One region of the Pseudomonas sp. NPDC090755 genome, then DNA from elsewhere that is predicted to be linked to it. Evidence: predicted binding sites of a transcription regulator. Region 1 holds the regulator's gene; the other holds the start of a gene.
What was found. Region 1 encodes FliA, which starts transcription of late flagellar genes. Its sites were predicted from a motif close to CTAAAGTTTNNNNNNNNNNNGCCGNTAA; they were not measured.

Region 1 (7,549 bases):
GAAGCGTTGCAGTGGTTGCGTGAACTGGCACGGGCGCGCTGAGCATGGCAGAGAGCGAAAGCGGTCAGGACAAGACAGAAGACCCCACCGAGAAACGCAAGAAGGACTCCCGTGAGAAGGGCGAGGTCGCCCGTTCCAAGGAGCTCAACACCGTCGCCGTGACCCTGGCCGGTGCCGGCGCGTTGCTGGCGTTCGGCGGTGGCCTGGCCGAAACCCTGATGGAGCTGATGCGCATCAACTTCAGCCTGTCGCGCGAGGTGCTGATCGATGAGCGCTCGATGGGGATCTTCCTGCTCGCCTCCGGCAAGATGGCGTTGCTGGCTACCCAGCCGGTGCTGCTGGTGCTGCTGCTGGCGGCAATCATCGGCCCGATTTCGCTGGGAGGCTGGCTGTTCGCCGCCGGCACCCTGGCGCCCAAGTTCAGCCGGATGAACCCGCTGTCGGGGCTCAAGCGCATGTTCTCCATGCATGCGCTGGTCGAGCTGATCAAGGCGTTGGCCAAGTTTTTCGTGATCCTGCTGGTGGCCCTGGCGGTGCTGGCCTCGGACCGCGACGACCTGTTGGCCATCGCCAACGAGCCCATCGAGCAGGCGATTATCCACAGTGTCCAGGTGGTGGGCTGGAGCGCCTTGTGGATGGCGGCGGGCTTGCTGTTGATCGCGGCGGTGGATGCACCGTTCCAGCTGTGGCAGGCGCTGAACAAGCTGAAGATGACCAAGCAGGAAGTGCGCGACGAGTACAAGGACAGCGAGGGTAAGCCGGAAGTGAAGCAGCGCATTCGCCAACTGCAGCGTGAGGCGGCGCAGCGGCGGATGATGGCGGCGGTTCCGGAGGCGGACGTGATCATCACCAACCCGACCCACTATGCCGTGGCCCTCAAGTACGATCCGCAGAAGGGCTCTGCGCCGCTGCTGCTGGCCAAGGGCGCGGATTTCCTCGCCCTGAAGATTCGCGAAATTGCCCGGGAGCACAAGATCCAGGTGCTCGAATCGCCGGCCCTGGCGCGTTCGATCTACTATTCCACAGAGCTCGAAGAAGAAATTCCTGCGGGGCTGTACCTGGCCGTCGCCCAGGTATTGGCCTACGTCTACCAGATCCGCCAGTACCAGGCCGGCAAGGGCAAGGCGCCCGAGCCACTCAAGGAGCCGCCGATTCCGCCGGACCTGCGTCGCGATTGAGTTCCTTTCGCGGGGCAAGCCCGCTCCTACAGGTGCTGTAGGATAGGGCTTGCCCCGCGATCCAGTCACCTCAATTTCCAAAGTTGGAAAGCTTTTTGCAAAGAGCAGCGCAACGCACGTCGTTCGCGTCAAAGTTTTGCTTGAGCTCAACGAGGAATACCGGTGGATCGCTCTCAGTTAATCAGCAGTGCCCGTAACAACCTGGCCGGGTTGGGTCGGGGCAATCTGGGCGTGCCGTTGCTGCTGCTGGTGATGCTGGCAATGATGATGTTGCCGATCCCGCCGTTCTTGCTCGACGTGTTCTTCACCTTCAACATCGCCTTGTCGATCGTGGTCCTGCTGGTCTGCGTCTATGCCCTGCGGCCCCTGGATTTTGCCGCCTTCCCGACCATCCTGCTGGTGGCGACCCTGTTGCGCCTGGCCCTGAACGTGGCCTCCACGCGGGTGGTGATGCTCCATGGTCACGATGGTCACGCCGCCGCTGGTAAGGTGATCCAGGCCTTCGGCGAGGTGGTGATCGGCGGCAACTACGTGGTCGGTATCGTGGTCTTCGCGATCCTGATGATCATCAACTTCGTGGTGGTGACCAAAGGCGCCGGGCGGATTTCCGAGGTGAGCGCGCGCTTCACCCTCGATGCCATGCCCGGCAAGCAGATGGCCATCGACGCTGACCTCAACGCCGGCCTGATCGACCAGGCCCAGGCCAAGTCGCGCCGCGCCGAGGTGGCCCAGGAGGCCGAGTTCTACGGTTCGATGGACGGTGCCAGCAAGTTCGTCCGCGGTGACGCCATCGCAGGCCTCTTGATCCTCTTCATCAACCTGATCGGCGGCATGGCCGTCGGCATGTTCCAGCACAACATGGCCTTCGCCGACGCCGGCAAGGTGTATGCGTTGCTGACCATCGGTGACGGTTTGGTGGCGCAATTGCCATCACTGCTGCTGTCCACCGCCGCCGCGATCATGGTGACCCGTGCCTCCGGTTCCGAGGACATGGGCAGGCAGATCAACCGGCAGATGTTCGATTCGCCCAAGGCCCTGGCCGTTTCGGCCGGCCTGATGATCGTCATGGGCCTGGTGCCGGGCATGCCGCATATCGCCTTCATCAGCCTCGGCCTGCTGGCCGGTGGTGGTGCCTACCTGGTCTGGCGCAAGCAGAACCAGGCCAAGGTCAAGGCCCTGGAGGAGGTCCAGCGCCAGCAGGACCAGTTGCCATCGCCACAGCGCGCCCTGGAAACCAAGGAACTGGGCTGGGACGACGTCACCCCGATCGACATGATCGGCCTGGAAGTGGGCTATCGCCTGATTCCGCTGGTGGACCGCAACCAGGGCGGCCAGTTGCTGGCGCGGATCAAGGGCGTGCGCAAGAAGCTGTCCCAGGACCTGGGCTTTCTGATGCCCACGGTGCACATCCGCGACAACCTCGACCTGGCCCCCAGTGCCTACCGCCTGACCCTGATGGGCGTGATCCTGGCCGAGGCAGAGATCTACCCGGATCGGGAGCTTGCGATCAACCCCGGGCAAGTGTTCGGTACCCTCAACGGCATCGCCGCCCGCGACCCGGCCTTTGGCCTGGAAGCGGTGTGGATCGACGTCAACCAGCGCAGCCAGGCGCAGTCGCTGGGCTACACCGTGGTCGATGCCAGCACGGTGGTCGCCACCCACCTGAACCAGATCCTGCACAAGCACTGCCACGAGCTGATTGGCCACGAAGAGGTCCAGCAACTGCTGCAGGTGCTGGCCAAGGCGTCACCTAAACTTGCCGAAGAGTTGGTGCCGGGTGTCATTTCGTTGTCGGGCCTGCTCAAGGTCCTGCAGGCGCTGCTGGCCGAGCAGGTGCCGGTGCGCGATATCCGCAGCATTGCCGAGGCAATCGCCAACAATGCGGCCAAGAGTCAAGATACCGCCGCGCTGGTCGCCGTGGTGCGCGTCGGATTGTGTCGCGCCATCGTGCAAAGCATTGTCGGCGTTGAGTCCGAGCTGCCTGTGATCACCCTTGAGCCAAGGTTGGAACAGATTTTGCTCAATAGTCTGCAAAGGGCCGGGCAAGGTCAGGAAGACGGTGTTCTTCTGGAGCCGAGCATGGCCGAAAAGCTTCAGCGTTCGTTGATCGAAGCGGCCCAGCGTCAGGAGATGCAGGGGCAGCCGGCGATCCTCCTGGTCGCAGGACCGGTACGGGCAATGCTGTCGCGCTTCGGCCGCCTGGCTGTACCGAATTTGCATGTTTTGGCGTATCAGGAAATACCTGACAACAAGCAAGTCACCATCGTTGCCACAGTAGGCCCCAACGGCTGAGGTAGTGGGTTATGCAAGTTAAGCGTTTTTTCGCCGCCGATATGCGTCAGGCCATGAAGCTGGTTCGAGATGAGCTGGGGGCTGACGCCGCCATCATCGGCAACCGACGGATTGCTGGCGGTGTCGAGCTGACGGCTGCGCTGGACTACAAGCTGTCCGCCCTGGCGCCACGGGTTCCGAATGTCGAGCTCGAAGTCGAACTGCGCAAGACCCAGTCGCGCATCGTCACCGCCCAGGCCGAACTCGGCAGTCGCAGCGAAAGCGAGGACGGCAACCGCCAATTGTTTGCCGGGCTGCCGCTGACCGCCTCGGAGCCTTTGGTCGAGCCTCATGTCGACGAGCCTGTCGCCCCGGCTGTTGCGCCTGCCGCGCCGGTCGACCCACGCCTGTTCGATGCCATGCGCTCGGAGCTCAGCGGTCTGCGCGAGCTGCTCGAAGTTCAACTCGGCTCCCTGGCCTGGAGCCAGCTGCAAGGCAACCAGCCGCAACAGGCCAACCTCTGGCGGCGCCTGCAGCGTATCGGCCTGTCCGGTCCGCTGGCGCGCGAACTGCTCGACCAGACCGTCGGTATCGATGAGCAGCGCCATGCCTGGCGCATGCTGCTCGCGCACCTGGCACGGCGGATCGAGGTGCCGGAAATCGAGCCGATCGAAGAGGGCGGGGTGATTGCCATGGTCGGCCCGGCCGGCATGGGCAAGACCACGACCCTGGCCAAGCTCGCGGCGCGTTACGTGCTCAAGTACGGCGCGCAGAACCTGGCCCTGGTGAGCATGGACAGTTTCCGCATCGGTGCCCAGGAGCAGCTCAAGACCCTGGGGCGGATCCTCAACGTTTCGGTGACCCACGTCGACCCGGGCCAGTCCCTGGCCCAGGCGCTGGAGCCGCTGCTGCGCAAGCGCGTGGTGCTGATCGATACCGCCGGCCTGCAGGCCAGCGACCCGGCCCTGCGCATGCAGCTGGAGACCCTTGCCGGTCGCGGCATTGCCGCCAGGAATTACCTGGTGCTGGCAACGACCAGCCAGAAGCAGGTGCTCACCGCCGCCTACCACAGCTACAAGCGCTGCGGACTGGCCGGGTGCATCCTGACCAAACTCGATGAAACGGCCAGCCTGGGCGAAGTCCTGAGCCTGGCCATCAGTCATGAACTGCCAGTGGCCTATCTTACTGACGGGCCACGCATTCCTGACGATCTGCACTTGCCGCGCCGCCACCAGCTGGTCAGCCGCGCCGTGAGCGTGCAGATGCAGGACGAGCCCAGCGAAGAGGCCATGGCCGATATGTTCGCTGATCTCTACCACAGCTCCGGCAAACGTGTCGGCTGAGGTGATTGTGAAGACGTTGCAAAGTATCTGCATAGATGGTCTGCCATGCATTTTTCAGGTGTTGAAAGCGCAGCCGTTCATGTGGCCTCGGTCTAAGCAAGACAAGGTAATGAACAAACATGGGTAGCATGCATCCCGTACAGGTGATCGCCGTAACTGGCGGCAAAGGTGGCGTCGGCAAGACCAACGTGTCGGTAAACCTGTCATTGGCGTTGGCAGAGCTTGGCCGTCGGGTCATGCTGCTGGACGCCGACCTGGGTCTGGCCAACGTCGACGTTCTGCTGGGCCTGACCCCGAAACGGACCCTGGCCGATGTGATCGAAGGCCGCTGCGAACTGCGCGACGTGTTGTTGCAGGGGCCGGGCGGCGTGCGCATCGTGCCGGCTGCCTCCGGCACCCAGAGCATGGTGCACCTGGCGCCGGCCCAGCACGCCGGTCTGATCCAGGCCTTCAGCGAAATCGGCGACAACCTCGATGTGCTGGTGATCGACACCGCTGCGGGTATCGGTGACTCGGTAGTCAGCTTCGTGCGCGCGGCCCAGGAAGTGCTGCTGGTGGTGTGCGACGAGCCCACCTCCATCACCGACGCCTACGCGCTGATCAAACTGCTCAACCGCGACTACGGCATGAACCGTTTCCGCGTCCTGGCCAACATGGCGCAGAGCCCGCAGGAAGGGCGCAACCTGTTCGCCAAGTTGACCAAGGTCACGGATCGTTTCCTGGACGTGGCCCTACAATACGTCGGCGCGGTGCCGTACGACGAATGCGTGCGCAAGGCGGTGCAGAAGCAGCGTGCGGTCTATGAAGCCTTCCCGCGCTCCAAGTGCGCGCTGGCGTTCAAGGCCATTGCCCAGAAGGTCGACAGCTGGCCGCTGCCTGCCAACCCGCGTGGCCACCTTGAGTTTTTCGTCGAGCGCCTGGTGCAGCCGACGAGTGCGGGACCTGTGCTATGAATGCCAGCGGATACCGGATGTACTGCAAGGCTTCACGCGATGCCCAATACGAATTGATCGAGCGCTACGCGCCCCTGGTCAAGCGCATCGCCTACCACTTGCTGGCGCGCTTGCCGGCCAGTGTGCAGGTGGAGGATCTGATCCAGGCCGGGATGATCGGCCTGCTCGAAGTCGCCAACAAGTACGACGCGAGCAAGGGTGCCAGTTTCGAAACCTATGCCGGTATCCGGATCCGCGGGGCAATGCTCGATGAAGTGCGCAAGGGCGACTGGGCACCGCGTTCGGTGCACCGCAACACCCGCATGGTCAGTGACGCGATTCGCGCCATTGAAGCAAAAACCGGCCGCGATGCTAAAGATCACGAGGTTGCTGCCGAACTCCAATTGAGTCTCGATGATTACTACGGGATTCTGAACGACACCCTGGGCAGCCGCCTGTTCAGCTTCGACGACCTGTTGCAGGACGGCGAACATGAAGGCCTGCACGAGGATGGCGCCAGTGCCCAGCTCGAGCCTTCGCGCGACCTGGAAGACGAGCGCTTTCAGAAGGCCCTGGCCGAGGCCATTGCCAACCTGCCGGAGCGCGAGCGTCTGGTACTGGCGCTGTATTACGACGAGGAGCTGAACCTCAAGGAAATCGGCGAGGTGCTGGGGGTCAGCGAGTCACGTGTCAGCCAGTTGCACAGCCAGTGCGCGGCGCGTCTGCGCAGTCGCCTGGGAGAATGGCGGGCGCGTTGAACGCAGGTTCGATGCAGTCGCGAAATGCATTACCCGAATTGATTGAATGCGCGTTCAGCGCTGAGCGCGTCTAAGACTGCTTGGAGGTCTAATTGAACAAAGACATGAAAATCCTCATCGTCGACGATTTCTCGACGATGCGGCGGATCATCAAGAACCTGCTGCGCGACCTGGGCTTCACCAACACCCAGGAAGCCGATGACGGCAACACCGCGTTGCCGATGCTCGAAAGCGGTCATTTCGATTTCCTCGTGACCGACTGGAACATGCCTGGCATGTCCGGTATCGACCTGCTGCGCAAAGTGCGCGCCGATGAACGCCTCAAGCACCTGCCGGTGCTGATGGTGACTGCCGAGGCCAAGCGCGAGCAGATCATCGAAGCGGCCCAGGCCGGCGTCAACGGCTATGTGGTCAAGCCGTTCACCGCACAGGTGCTCAAAGAAAAGATCGAGAAGATCTTCGAGCGCGTGAACAGCTAAGACTCGCCACGGGGGCGCTATGGAGCAATCACATTCATCCTTGGGCGAGTTCGAGTCGACGCTGAAAAAACATGCCCAGGAGCTGGTCGACAGCCTTGAGCGAGGCAAATTCGGCGACGCGGTGCAACTGATCCATCAGCTGAACCAGACCCGAGACCGTGGCCTGTACCAGGAAGTCGGCAAACTGACCCGCGAGCTGCACAGCGCGATCGTCAGTTTCCAGATCGACCCGCACATGCCGCAGGCCGAGGAAGTGTCGCAGATCACCGACGCCACCGAGCGCCTGTCCTATGTGGTCAAGCTGACCGAGGGTGCGGCCAACCGCACCATGGACCTGGTCGAGGCCAGCACGCCGGTACTCAACGAGCTGAGCGACGAAGCCCGGGCCTTGAGTGTCGACTGGCAGCGCTTCATGCGCCGCGAAGTGGCGGCGCCTGAGTTTCGCGAGCTGGCCCGGCGCGTCGACAGTTTCCTGACGCGCAGCGAGGCGGGTAACCGCAAGGTCGCCGGCCACCTCAACGACATTCTGTTGGCTCAGGACTATCAGGACCTCACCGGTCAGGTGATCAAGCGCGTCACCGCGCTGGT
Region 2 (7,549 bases), on a different contig from region 1:
TGCGCTCCACCGAGTGCACCAGAAAACCCTGGGTCTTGGTGTTGTACTCCGTGATGATCACGAAGCTGTTGCTGGTCTCTTCACGCAGACCGGGCATGCCGGTCGCCATCGCCAGATCCAGGATCGGGATGGTTGCTCCTCGGATATTCGCGACACCGCGCACAACCGGGTTGGACCTGGGCATCACGGTCAGCGATGGGCACTGCAGTACCTCCCGCACCTTGAACACGTTGATCCCGTACAACTGATCGCCATTGAGGCGAAACAGCAGCAGCTCCAGGCGGTTCTGCCCCACCAGTTGCGTGCGCTGGTTCACCGAATCCATTACACCCGCCATGCCAGACTCCTTCACCAAACGCTTCGAGCCACGTACCCAGTCGGCACGCGCTTTGCTTTTTTTAATCGCATGAACATGAAAACGACATTTTTCCGACGCCTGACCCGCCAACTGCCCGGCCTCCTTGCTGCGCTGGGCCTGCTGGTTCCTGGCGTTCGAACCCTGGCTGACGCGTTCACCTTGCCTGAACAGCTTATCGGTGTCACCCAGGGGTTTCTTGAATTCACCGTTGAAGATTATCTGGCCAGCAGCCAGACCGAAGGCCGCTACGAAATCCAGGTCAACACCCTCGATCCGCGTCTGCGCATGCCGCTTTGCGACCGGCAGCTGGATGCCAGCCTGGAAAGCCCGGCACAGCCACTGGGACGCGTCACCGTGCGGGTTCGCTGCGAAGGCGCCGCCCCCTGGACCGTGTTCGTACCGGCCCAGGTCCGCCTGTTTCGCAATGTGGTGACCGTGGCTCGCCCGCTCAAGCGCGAGAGCATTGTCGGCGAGCAGGATGTCATCCTGCGCGAGCGTGACGTCGGCACGCTGAACCAGGGTTTCCTGTCCAGCCTGGACCAGGCCATCGGCTTCAAGGTTATCCGACCGACGGTCATGGACCAGGTGCTGACACCCCAGCACCTGGAGCAGGCCGACGTCATCCGCAAGGGCGATCAGGTGGTCATCACCGCCCGCAGCGGCAGCCTCAGCGTGCGCATGCCGGGCGAAGCCCTGAGCAAGGGCGGCCAGAGCGAACAGATCAGGGTGCGCAACCTCAATTCAAAACGCGTGGTCAAGGCCAGGGTCACAGGGCCGGGACAGGTGGAAGTGGCCATGTAGACAGCAGACCTGCGAACAACCCTGGCGATCGGCAAGCGCTTTTCCTAAACTGTGTCCGATTGGGAGCCCAGCGCTTGAGCCTGCCGTGCAGATTGCCGTGCAATTGCGCCTAAAGTTTCTTTCGGGTTGGCCGAAAACAAGGCAAGCGTCCAAATACCCAGAGGTTTTTTGATCATGGTCATCGACTTCAGTCGTTTGAATAACTCTCCGTCGGTTGCCGGCGGCGTGCGCACTGGCAACAGCCAGGAAAGCACCGCCAGCAATGCCGCGGCCAAGAGCGACAGTGTCGTTCAGGGCAGCGCCAGCGGCGAAACCGTACACCTCAGCCAAGAGGCCCAGCAGTTGCAACAGGTCACTGACAAGCTGCGCGAGCAGCCGGTTGTCAACAGCGCCCGGGTGGCGGAGTTGAAACAGGCCATCGCCAACGGCAGCTACCAGGTCGACAGCAACCGCGTTGCCAGCAAACTGCTAGATTTCGAAGCCCAGCGCTAGCCCCAGGCGCGCTGACTTCAGGACGCCGGAAACCAAGAGCCAGCCATGCACGACATTACCCTGCTGCAACTGATCGAAGACGATTTTGCGCCAGCGCAACAACTGCTCGAATTGCTGCAGACCGAGTCGATTGCCCTGCACGGCCGCGACATGCCGCTGCTGGAAGACATCCTCGCGCGCAAGCAGTCGCTGGTGATTCTTCTCGATCAGCAAGGTCGGCGGCGCAGCGAACTGCTCGCCAGCCTCGGCCTGAGCCAGGACCGTGACGGTGTCGTACAACTGGCCAGCCACTCGCAGGCGGGCGAGCGGCTCCTGCAACAACTGGATGCCCTGGGCAAACTGCTCGCCGAGTGCCAGGCGCTCAATGCGCGCAACGGCCAGCTGATCCAGATCCAGCAAGGCGCCACGGCCAACCAGCTGAGAATCCTCATGGGTGGCGAATCACCGTCGCTGTATGACAGCCGCGGCTCGACCTCCCCCCTTGCCAAGCCACGGGCGCTTAGTCAGGCTTGATTCCCTGTATCAAGGCACGGAACATACTGGCAAAATGCCGTTAATTGCGTGTGTCGTTTTTGCCTGGAGATTGACTACCCGTGTTGAATGAAGCAGAAGCTCCGCAGCCTCCGAAGGTGCTGACCACCCCTTTGGAAATTGCCGCCAACTTGCGGTCACTGCAAGAGAGCCATGACCCGCTGATCATCACCTTCCACGAACGCAGCCAGCGCTTCCAGAGCTATGTGGTCGATGTCGACCGCGAAGGCAATCGCCTGTCGCTGGACGAAATGGTGCCCCGCGACGGCGAGCGCTTTCTCGAGAATGGCGAGCCGTTCCGGGTCGAGGGCTTTCATGACGGCGTGCGCATTGCCTGGGAATGCAACACCCCGCAGACCATCAGCGAGGTCGACGGCCACCGCTGCTACCGTGGCGCGTTGCCGACCGAGGTGGCCTATCACCAGCGGCGCAATGCCTTCCGTGCTGCGCTGAAGCTGTCGCAACTGGTCGACATCAAGCTCGATGGCGACAAGCTCAAGGGCAAGGGTGAGCTGCGTGGCAAACTGCTGGACATCTCCGCCACCGGCTGCAAGCTGCGCTTTGAAGGGAATGTCGAAGAGCGCCTGCAACTGGGCCAGGTGTACGAGAAGTTCGCCACCGGTACGCCACTGGGCCTGACCCAGGTTGAAGTGGAACTGCGCCACCTGCATTTCGAAGAGCGCTTCAACACCACCTTCGCCGGCGTGCGCTTCCACAACATCAGCGGACAGATGCAGCGCAAGGTCGAGACCTTCGTGTATCAGCTGCAACGTGAAGCGCGGCGTTTCGATAAAGACGACTACTGAGGTGTAGCCGCTGCCGAGGAACGAGGCTGCGATCGATCGCAGCCTGCCGGCAGCGGCATCACACCGGTGCCGGTTTTTCCCCCGACTCACCCGCATCACCCTCTTCTTCCACCTGTTCGTCTTCCGCCTCGGTGTCCTCGGCGGCCACTGGCGCCTGCATCTGCTCCTGCACGACCTGCTCATCGACCCGTGGGTCCAGCGCTGCCGACAGCGGCGAACCGGCCGCCGGCATGGCCACGTGGTTAAGCGGTGCATCGTCGACCTGGTGCAGGCCGGTCACTGCTTTCGGACGAATCCTCCACACCAGCACCAGGGCGAAGAACGCGCAGAAGGCGTAGAGCATCTGGGTGCCCAGTACCTTCATCAGCACCCCCGCCACCAGCGGCCCGATACTGGCGCCGACACCGTAGGTCACCAGCAGCATGGCGGTGAGTGACACCCGCCGCTCGCTCTCGACATGGTCGTTGGAAAAGGCCACCGCCAGCGGATACAGGCAGAACTGCAGCAACGACACGGCGAACCCGGCGGCAAACAACACCACCAGCGGCACCACTGGCATGATCGCCAAGGGCAAGGCGACAATTGCCAGGCCGATGGCCACGCTACGGATCAGCACCGCGCGGTCGTAGCGGTCCGACAACCAGCCCAGCGGCCACTGCACCAGCAGGCCGGCGAAGATGCAGCAGCCCATGAACAGACCGACCTGTTCGGTACTCAGCCCCTGCTTGGCCGCGTACAGGGGAGCCAGGCCATAGAAGGAGCCAACAATCAGCCCCGAGCCCAGCACGGTACTGAGCGACTGTGGCACCCGCTTGATGAAGAAGCGCGGATCCAGCGGCGCCGGACGCAATGCCGCCGGGTGAATGCGCCGGGTCAGCGCCACCGGCACCAGGCACAGGGCAAAGCACATGGCGACCAGCATCAGAAGTTCCGGTCCGAGCTGCGGATGGGCGACCAGGATCAGCTGGCCGAGCACCAGGCCCAGGTAGGACGCGATCATGTAGCCGCTGAACACGGCGCCCCGCTGCTTGGCATCGGCCTGCTCGTTGAGCCAGCTCTCGATGACCATGTACTGGCACATCATCCCCAGGCCGACGATCACCCGCAGCACCAGCCAGGCCGGCAACCAACTGACCATCCCGTGCCCGAGCACCGCCGCGCCGACGATCCCGGCACAGGCGGCATAGGCACGGATGTGCCCGACCCGGGCAATCAGCCGGTGGCCGATCTTGCCGCCCAGGGCCAGACCGAAGTAGTTGGCCGCCATCAGTGCACCGACCCAAAGGCTATCGACATGATCGGCAGCCAGGCGCAGGGCCAGGTAGGTACTCAACAAGCCGGAGCCGATCAACATCATCAGCGCAGCGAAATACAGCGCGCGAAAAGACTTCCAGATCTGTCGCATCAGCGTCCCGTAGGGCTCCTTGAGCAGGTGGAAAAACTGCTTGAAAGCATAAGTGAAATTAGCGCTGCTGCAGACCTGGGGCGTAAAAAAAGGCTAGGCCTGCGCTGCCAGCACACGGCGCTCCCACGGGGTGATTTCATCGAAGAAGCTGCTCAGCTCCAGGGTCTTGGTGGCGATGTAGCCATCGATGAATTCCTTGCCGAACAACTCCCGTGCAAGTTCGCTGCGTTTCAGACGCTCGAGCGCGGCATGCAAGGTACAGGGCAGGCTCAAATGATCCGGCACCTCGAATTCACCCTGGATCGCCGGCGTCGGTTGCAGTTGCTGTTCGATACCGTACAGGCCTGCGGCAAGGCTGGCGGCAATGGCCAGGTAAGGGTTGGTGTCGGCACCTGGCAGACGGTTTTCCACCCGCCGCGCCACCGCAGCGCTTGCCGGAATACGCAGGCCGGCGGCGCGGTTGTCTTCGGACCAGCAGGCGTTGTTGGGCGAGGCGTAGGGATGGCACAGGCGTTGGTAGGAGTTGACGTTGGGGGCGAACAGCGCGGTGAAGTCGGCCATGCACGCCTGCAGACCACCGATGAAATGGTGGAAGGTTGCGGTCGGCTTGCCGGCGGCATCGCTGAACACATTACGCCCGCTGTCGATCTCCACCACGCTTTGATGGATGTGCATGGAACTGCCCGGCGTATGCGCCAGCGGCTTGGCCATGCACACCACGGTCAGGCCGTGCTTGAGGGCGACTTCCTTGAGCAGGTGCTTGAACAGCAGGGTCTGGTCGGCCAGCAGCAGCGGGTCGCCATGCAGCAGGTTGATCTCGAACTGGCTGACACCCATCTCGTGCATGAAGGTATCGCGGGGCAACCCCAGGGCCGCCATGCAGCGATACACCTCGGTGAAGAAAGGACGCAGGCCGTTGTTGGAGCTGACGCTGAACGCCGAGTACCCCTCTTCACGGCGGCCGTCCTTGCCTACAGGTGGCAGGAACGGCTGGGTCGGGTCGCTGTTGGGGGCGAAGACGAAAAACTCCAGCTCAGTGGCCACTACCGGTGCCAGACCACGGGCGGCATAACGGGCGATCACCGCCTTGAGCAGGCCACGGGTCGACAGGCCTGAACTGTCTCCATTCAATTCGACCGCATCACAAATCGCCAGGGCGCGAGGCTCGTCGCTCCAGGGCAGGCGGTGGATCTGCTGGGCGTCGGCCACCAGGGCCAGGTCGCCATCATCGCTGCCATAGAAACGGGCGGGCGGGTAGCCGCCCATGATGCACTGCAACAGCACTCCACGGGCCATCTGCAAGCGCCGGCCTTCGAGAAAGCCCGCAGCGGTCATGACCTTGCCGCGCGGTATGCCGTTGAGGTCGGGCGTGACGCACTCGACTTCATCGATGCCATTCAATCGTTCGGCGAGGGAGCACTGGCCACTGGTCGTCATGACGCTATCCTTGTTGTTTTCGCATGCCGTGTACGGCGACAGCTACAACATAGGCACCGGGCGTTCGGAATTTCAAGCACCTCGACCCGGGTTTGATCGTTATTTTCGACAACGTCACCCCGGCAAGGTCAGGCCATTGGCCGGCAACGGCAACGCGGTCTTGTAGCGCACCTGCTTGAGGGCAAAGCTGGAGCGGATGTTGGCCACCCCGGGCAAGCGGGTCAGGTAGTCGAGAAAACGCTCCAGTGCCTGGATGCTCGGCAGCAACACCCGCAGCAGGTAGTCCGGGTCGCCGGTCATCAAGTAGCACTCCATGACCTCCGGGCGTTCGGCGATCTCTTCCTCGAAACGGTGCAACGACTGCTCCACCTGTTTCTCGAGACTGACATGAATGAACACATTGACGTCCAGCCCCAACACCTCCGGCGCCAGCAAGGTCACCTGCTGGCGAATCACGCCCAGTTCCTCCATGGCCTTGACCCGGTTGAAGCAGGGGGTGGGCGACAGGTTGACCGAGCGCGCCAGCTCGGCATTGGTGATCCGGGCATTTTCCTGAAGGCTGTTGAGAATGCCGATATCGGTGCGATCCAGTTTACGCATGAGAGAATTTCACCTGTTTTTTGTCTTTATAAGGAATGTTTATCCGCAAGCCCGCGCAAAGGCAATGAACTTGAGAAAAATATTCTTCAGGCGCCGGAATATCATGTAGGGCAAGACTGACTCCCTGGTCACAAGCCGGGGTTTGAGTAGCGACCGCTTCAAAGCTCAACAAAAACACAAGACAGAGCGAGCGTAAAAAAGCATGAACGAGTACGCCCCCCTGCGTCTGCATGTGCCCGAGCCTACCGGCCGGCCAGGCTGCCAGACTGATTTTTCCTACCTGCGTCTGAACGATGCCGGTCAGGTCCGTAAACCTCCCGTCGATGTAGAAGCCGCTGATACCGCCGATATCTCCTATAGCCTGATCCGGGTGCTGGACGATAAAGGCAATGCCTTGGGCCCCTGGGCCGAGGACATCAGCCCCGAGATCCTGCGCGAAGGCATGCGCACCATGCTCAAGACCCGGCTGTTCGACAGCCGCATGGTGGTCGCCCAGCGGCAGAAGAAGATGTCCTTCTACATGCAGAGCCTGGGAGAGGAAGCCATCGGCGCAGGTCAGGCCATGGCCCTGAACCGCACCGACATGTGCTTCCCCACCTACCGCCAGCAAAGCATCCTCATGGCCCGCAATGTGTCGCTGGTGGAGATGATCTGCCAGTTGCTGTCCAACGAGCGCGATCCGCTCAAGGGCCGTCAGTTGCCGATCATGTACTCGGTGCGCGAAGCCGGCTTCTTCACCATCAGCGGCAACCTGGCGACCCAGTTCGTCCAGGCCGTCGGCTGGGCCATGGCCTCGGCCATCAAGGGCGATACCAAGATCGCCTCGGCCTGGATCGGCGACGGCGCCACGGCCGAATCCGACTTCCACACCGCCCTGACCTTCGCCCACGTCTACCGCGCGCCGGTGATCCTCAACGTGGTCAACAACCAGTGGGCGATCTCCACCTTCCAGGCCATCGCCGGCGGTGAATCGACCACCTTCGCCGGCCGTGGCGTGGGCTGCGGCATCGCTTCGCTGCGGGTCGACGGCAACGACTTCATCGCCGTCTACGCCGCCTCCCGCTGGGCCGCCGAACGCGCCCGTCGCGGCCTGGGCCCAAGCCTGATCGAATGGGTCAC

Region 2: flgM (flagellar biosynthesis anti-sigma factor FlgM) is a predicted target of FliA. The motif match lies at 1,269-1,296, and genes of this name have one in related genera.

Annotation. Positions count from the first base shown of each region.
Region 1 covers NZ_JBIVXC010000014.1:4,473-12,021, forward strand. The annotation lists gene fliR (flagellar biosynthetic protein FliR) at 1-42, shown strand, start outside; gene flhB (flagellar biosynthesis protein FlhB) at 45-1,178, shown strand; gene flhA (flagellar biosynthesis protein FlhA) at 1,341-3,470, shown strand; gene flhF (flagellar biosynthesis protein FlhF) at 3,482-4,792, shown strand; gene fleN (flagellar synthesis regulator FleN) at 4,912-5,745, shown strand; gene fliA (RNA polymerase sigma factor FliA) at 5,742-6,482, shown strand; gene ACIQUS_RS19325 (chemotaxis response regulator CheY) at 6,587-6,961, shown strand; gene ACIQUS_RS19330 (protein phosphatase CheZ) at 6,981-7,549, shown strand, end outside.
Region 2 covers NZ_JBIVXC010000010.1:188,352-195,900, reverse strand. The annotation lists gene ACIQUS_RS16690 (chemotaxis protein CheV) at 1-337, opposite strand, end outside; gene flgA (flagellar basal body P-ring formation chaperone FlgA) at 407-1,159, shown strand; gene flgM (flagellar biosynthesis anti-sigma factor FlgM) at 1,334-1,651, shown strand; gene ACIQUS_RS16675 (flagella synthesis protein FlgN) at 1,697-2,164, shown strand; gene ACIQUS_RS16670 (flagellar brake protein) at 2,245-2,988, shown strand; gene ACIQUS_RS16665 (MFS transporter) at 3,047-4,393, opposite strand; gene ACIQUS_RS16660 (glutamine synthetase family protein) at 4,487-5,728, opposite strand; gene bkdR (Bkd operon transcriptional regulator BkdR) at 5,945-6,430, opposite strand; gene ACIQUS_RS16650 (3-methyl-2-oxobutanoate dehydrogenase (2-methylpropanoyl-transferring) subunit alpha) at 6,633-7,549, shown strand, end outside.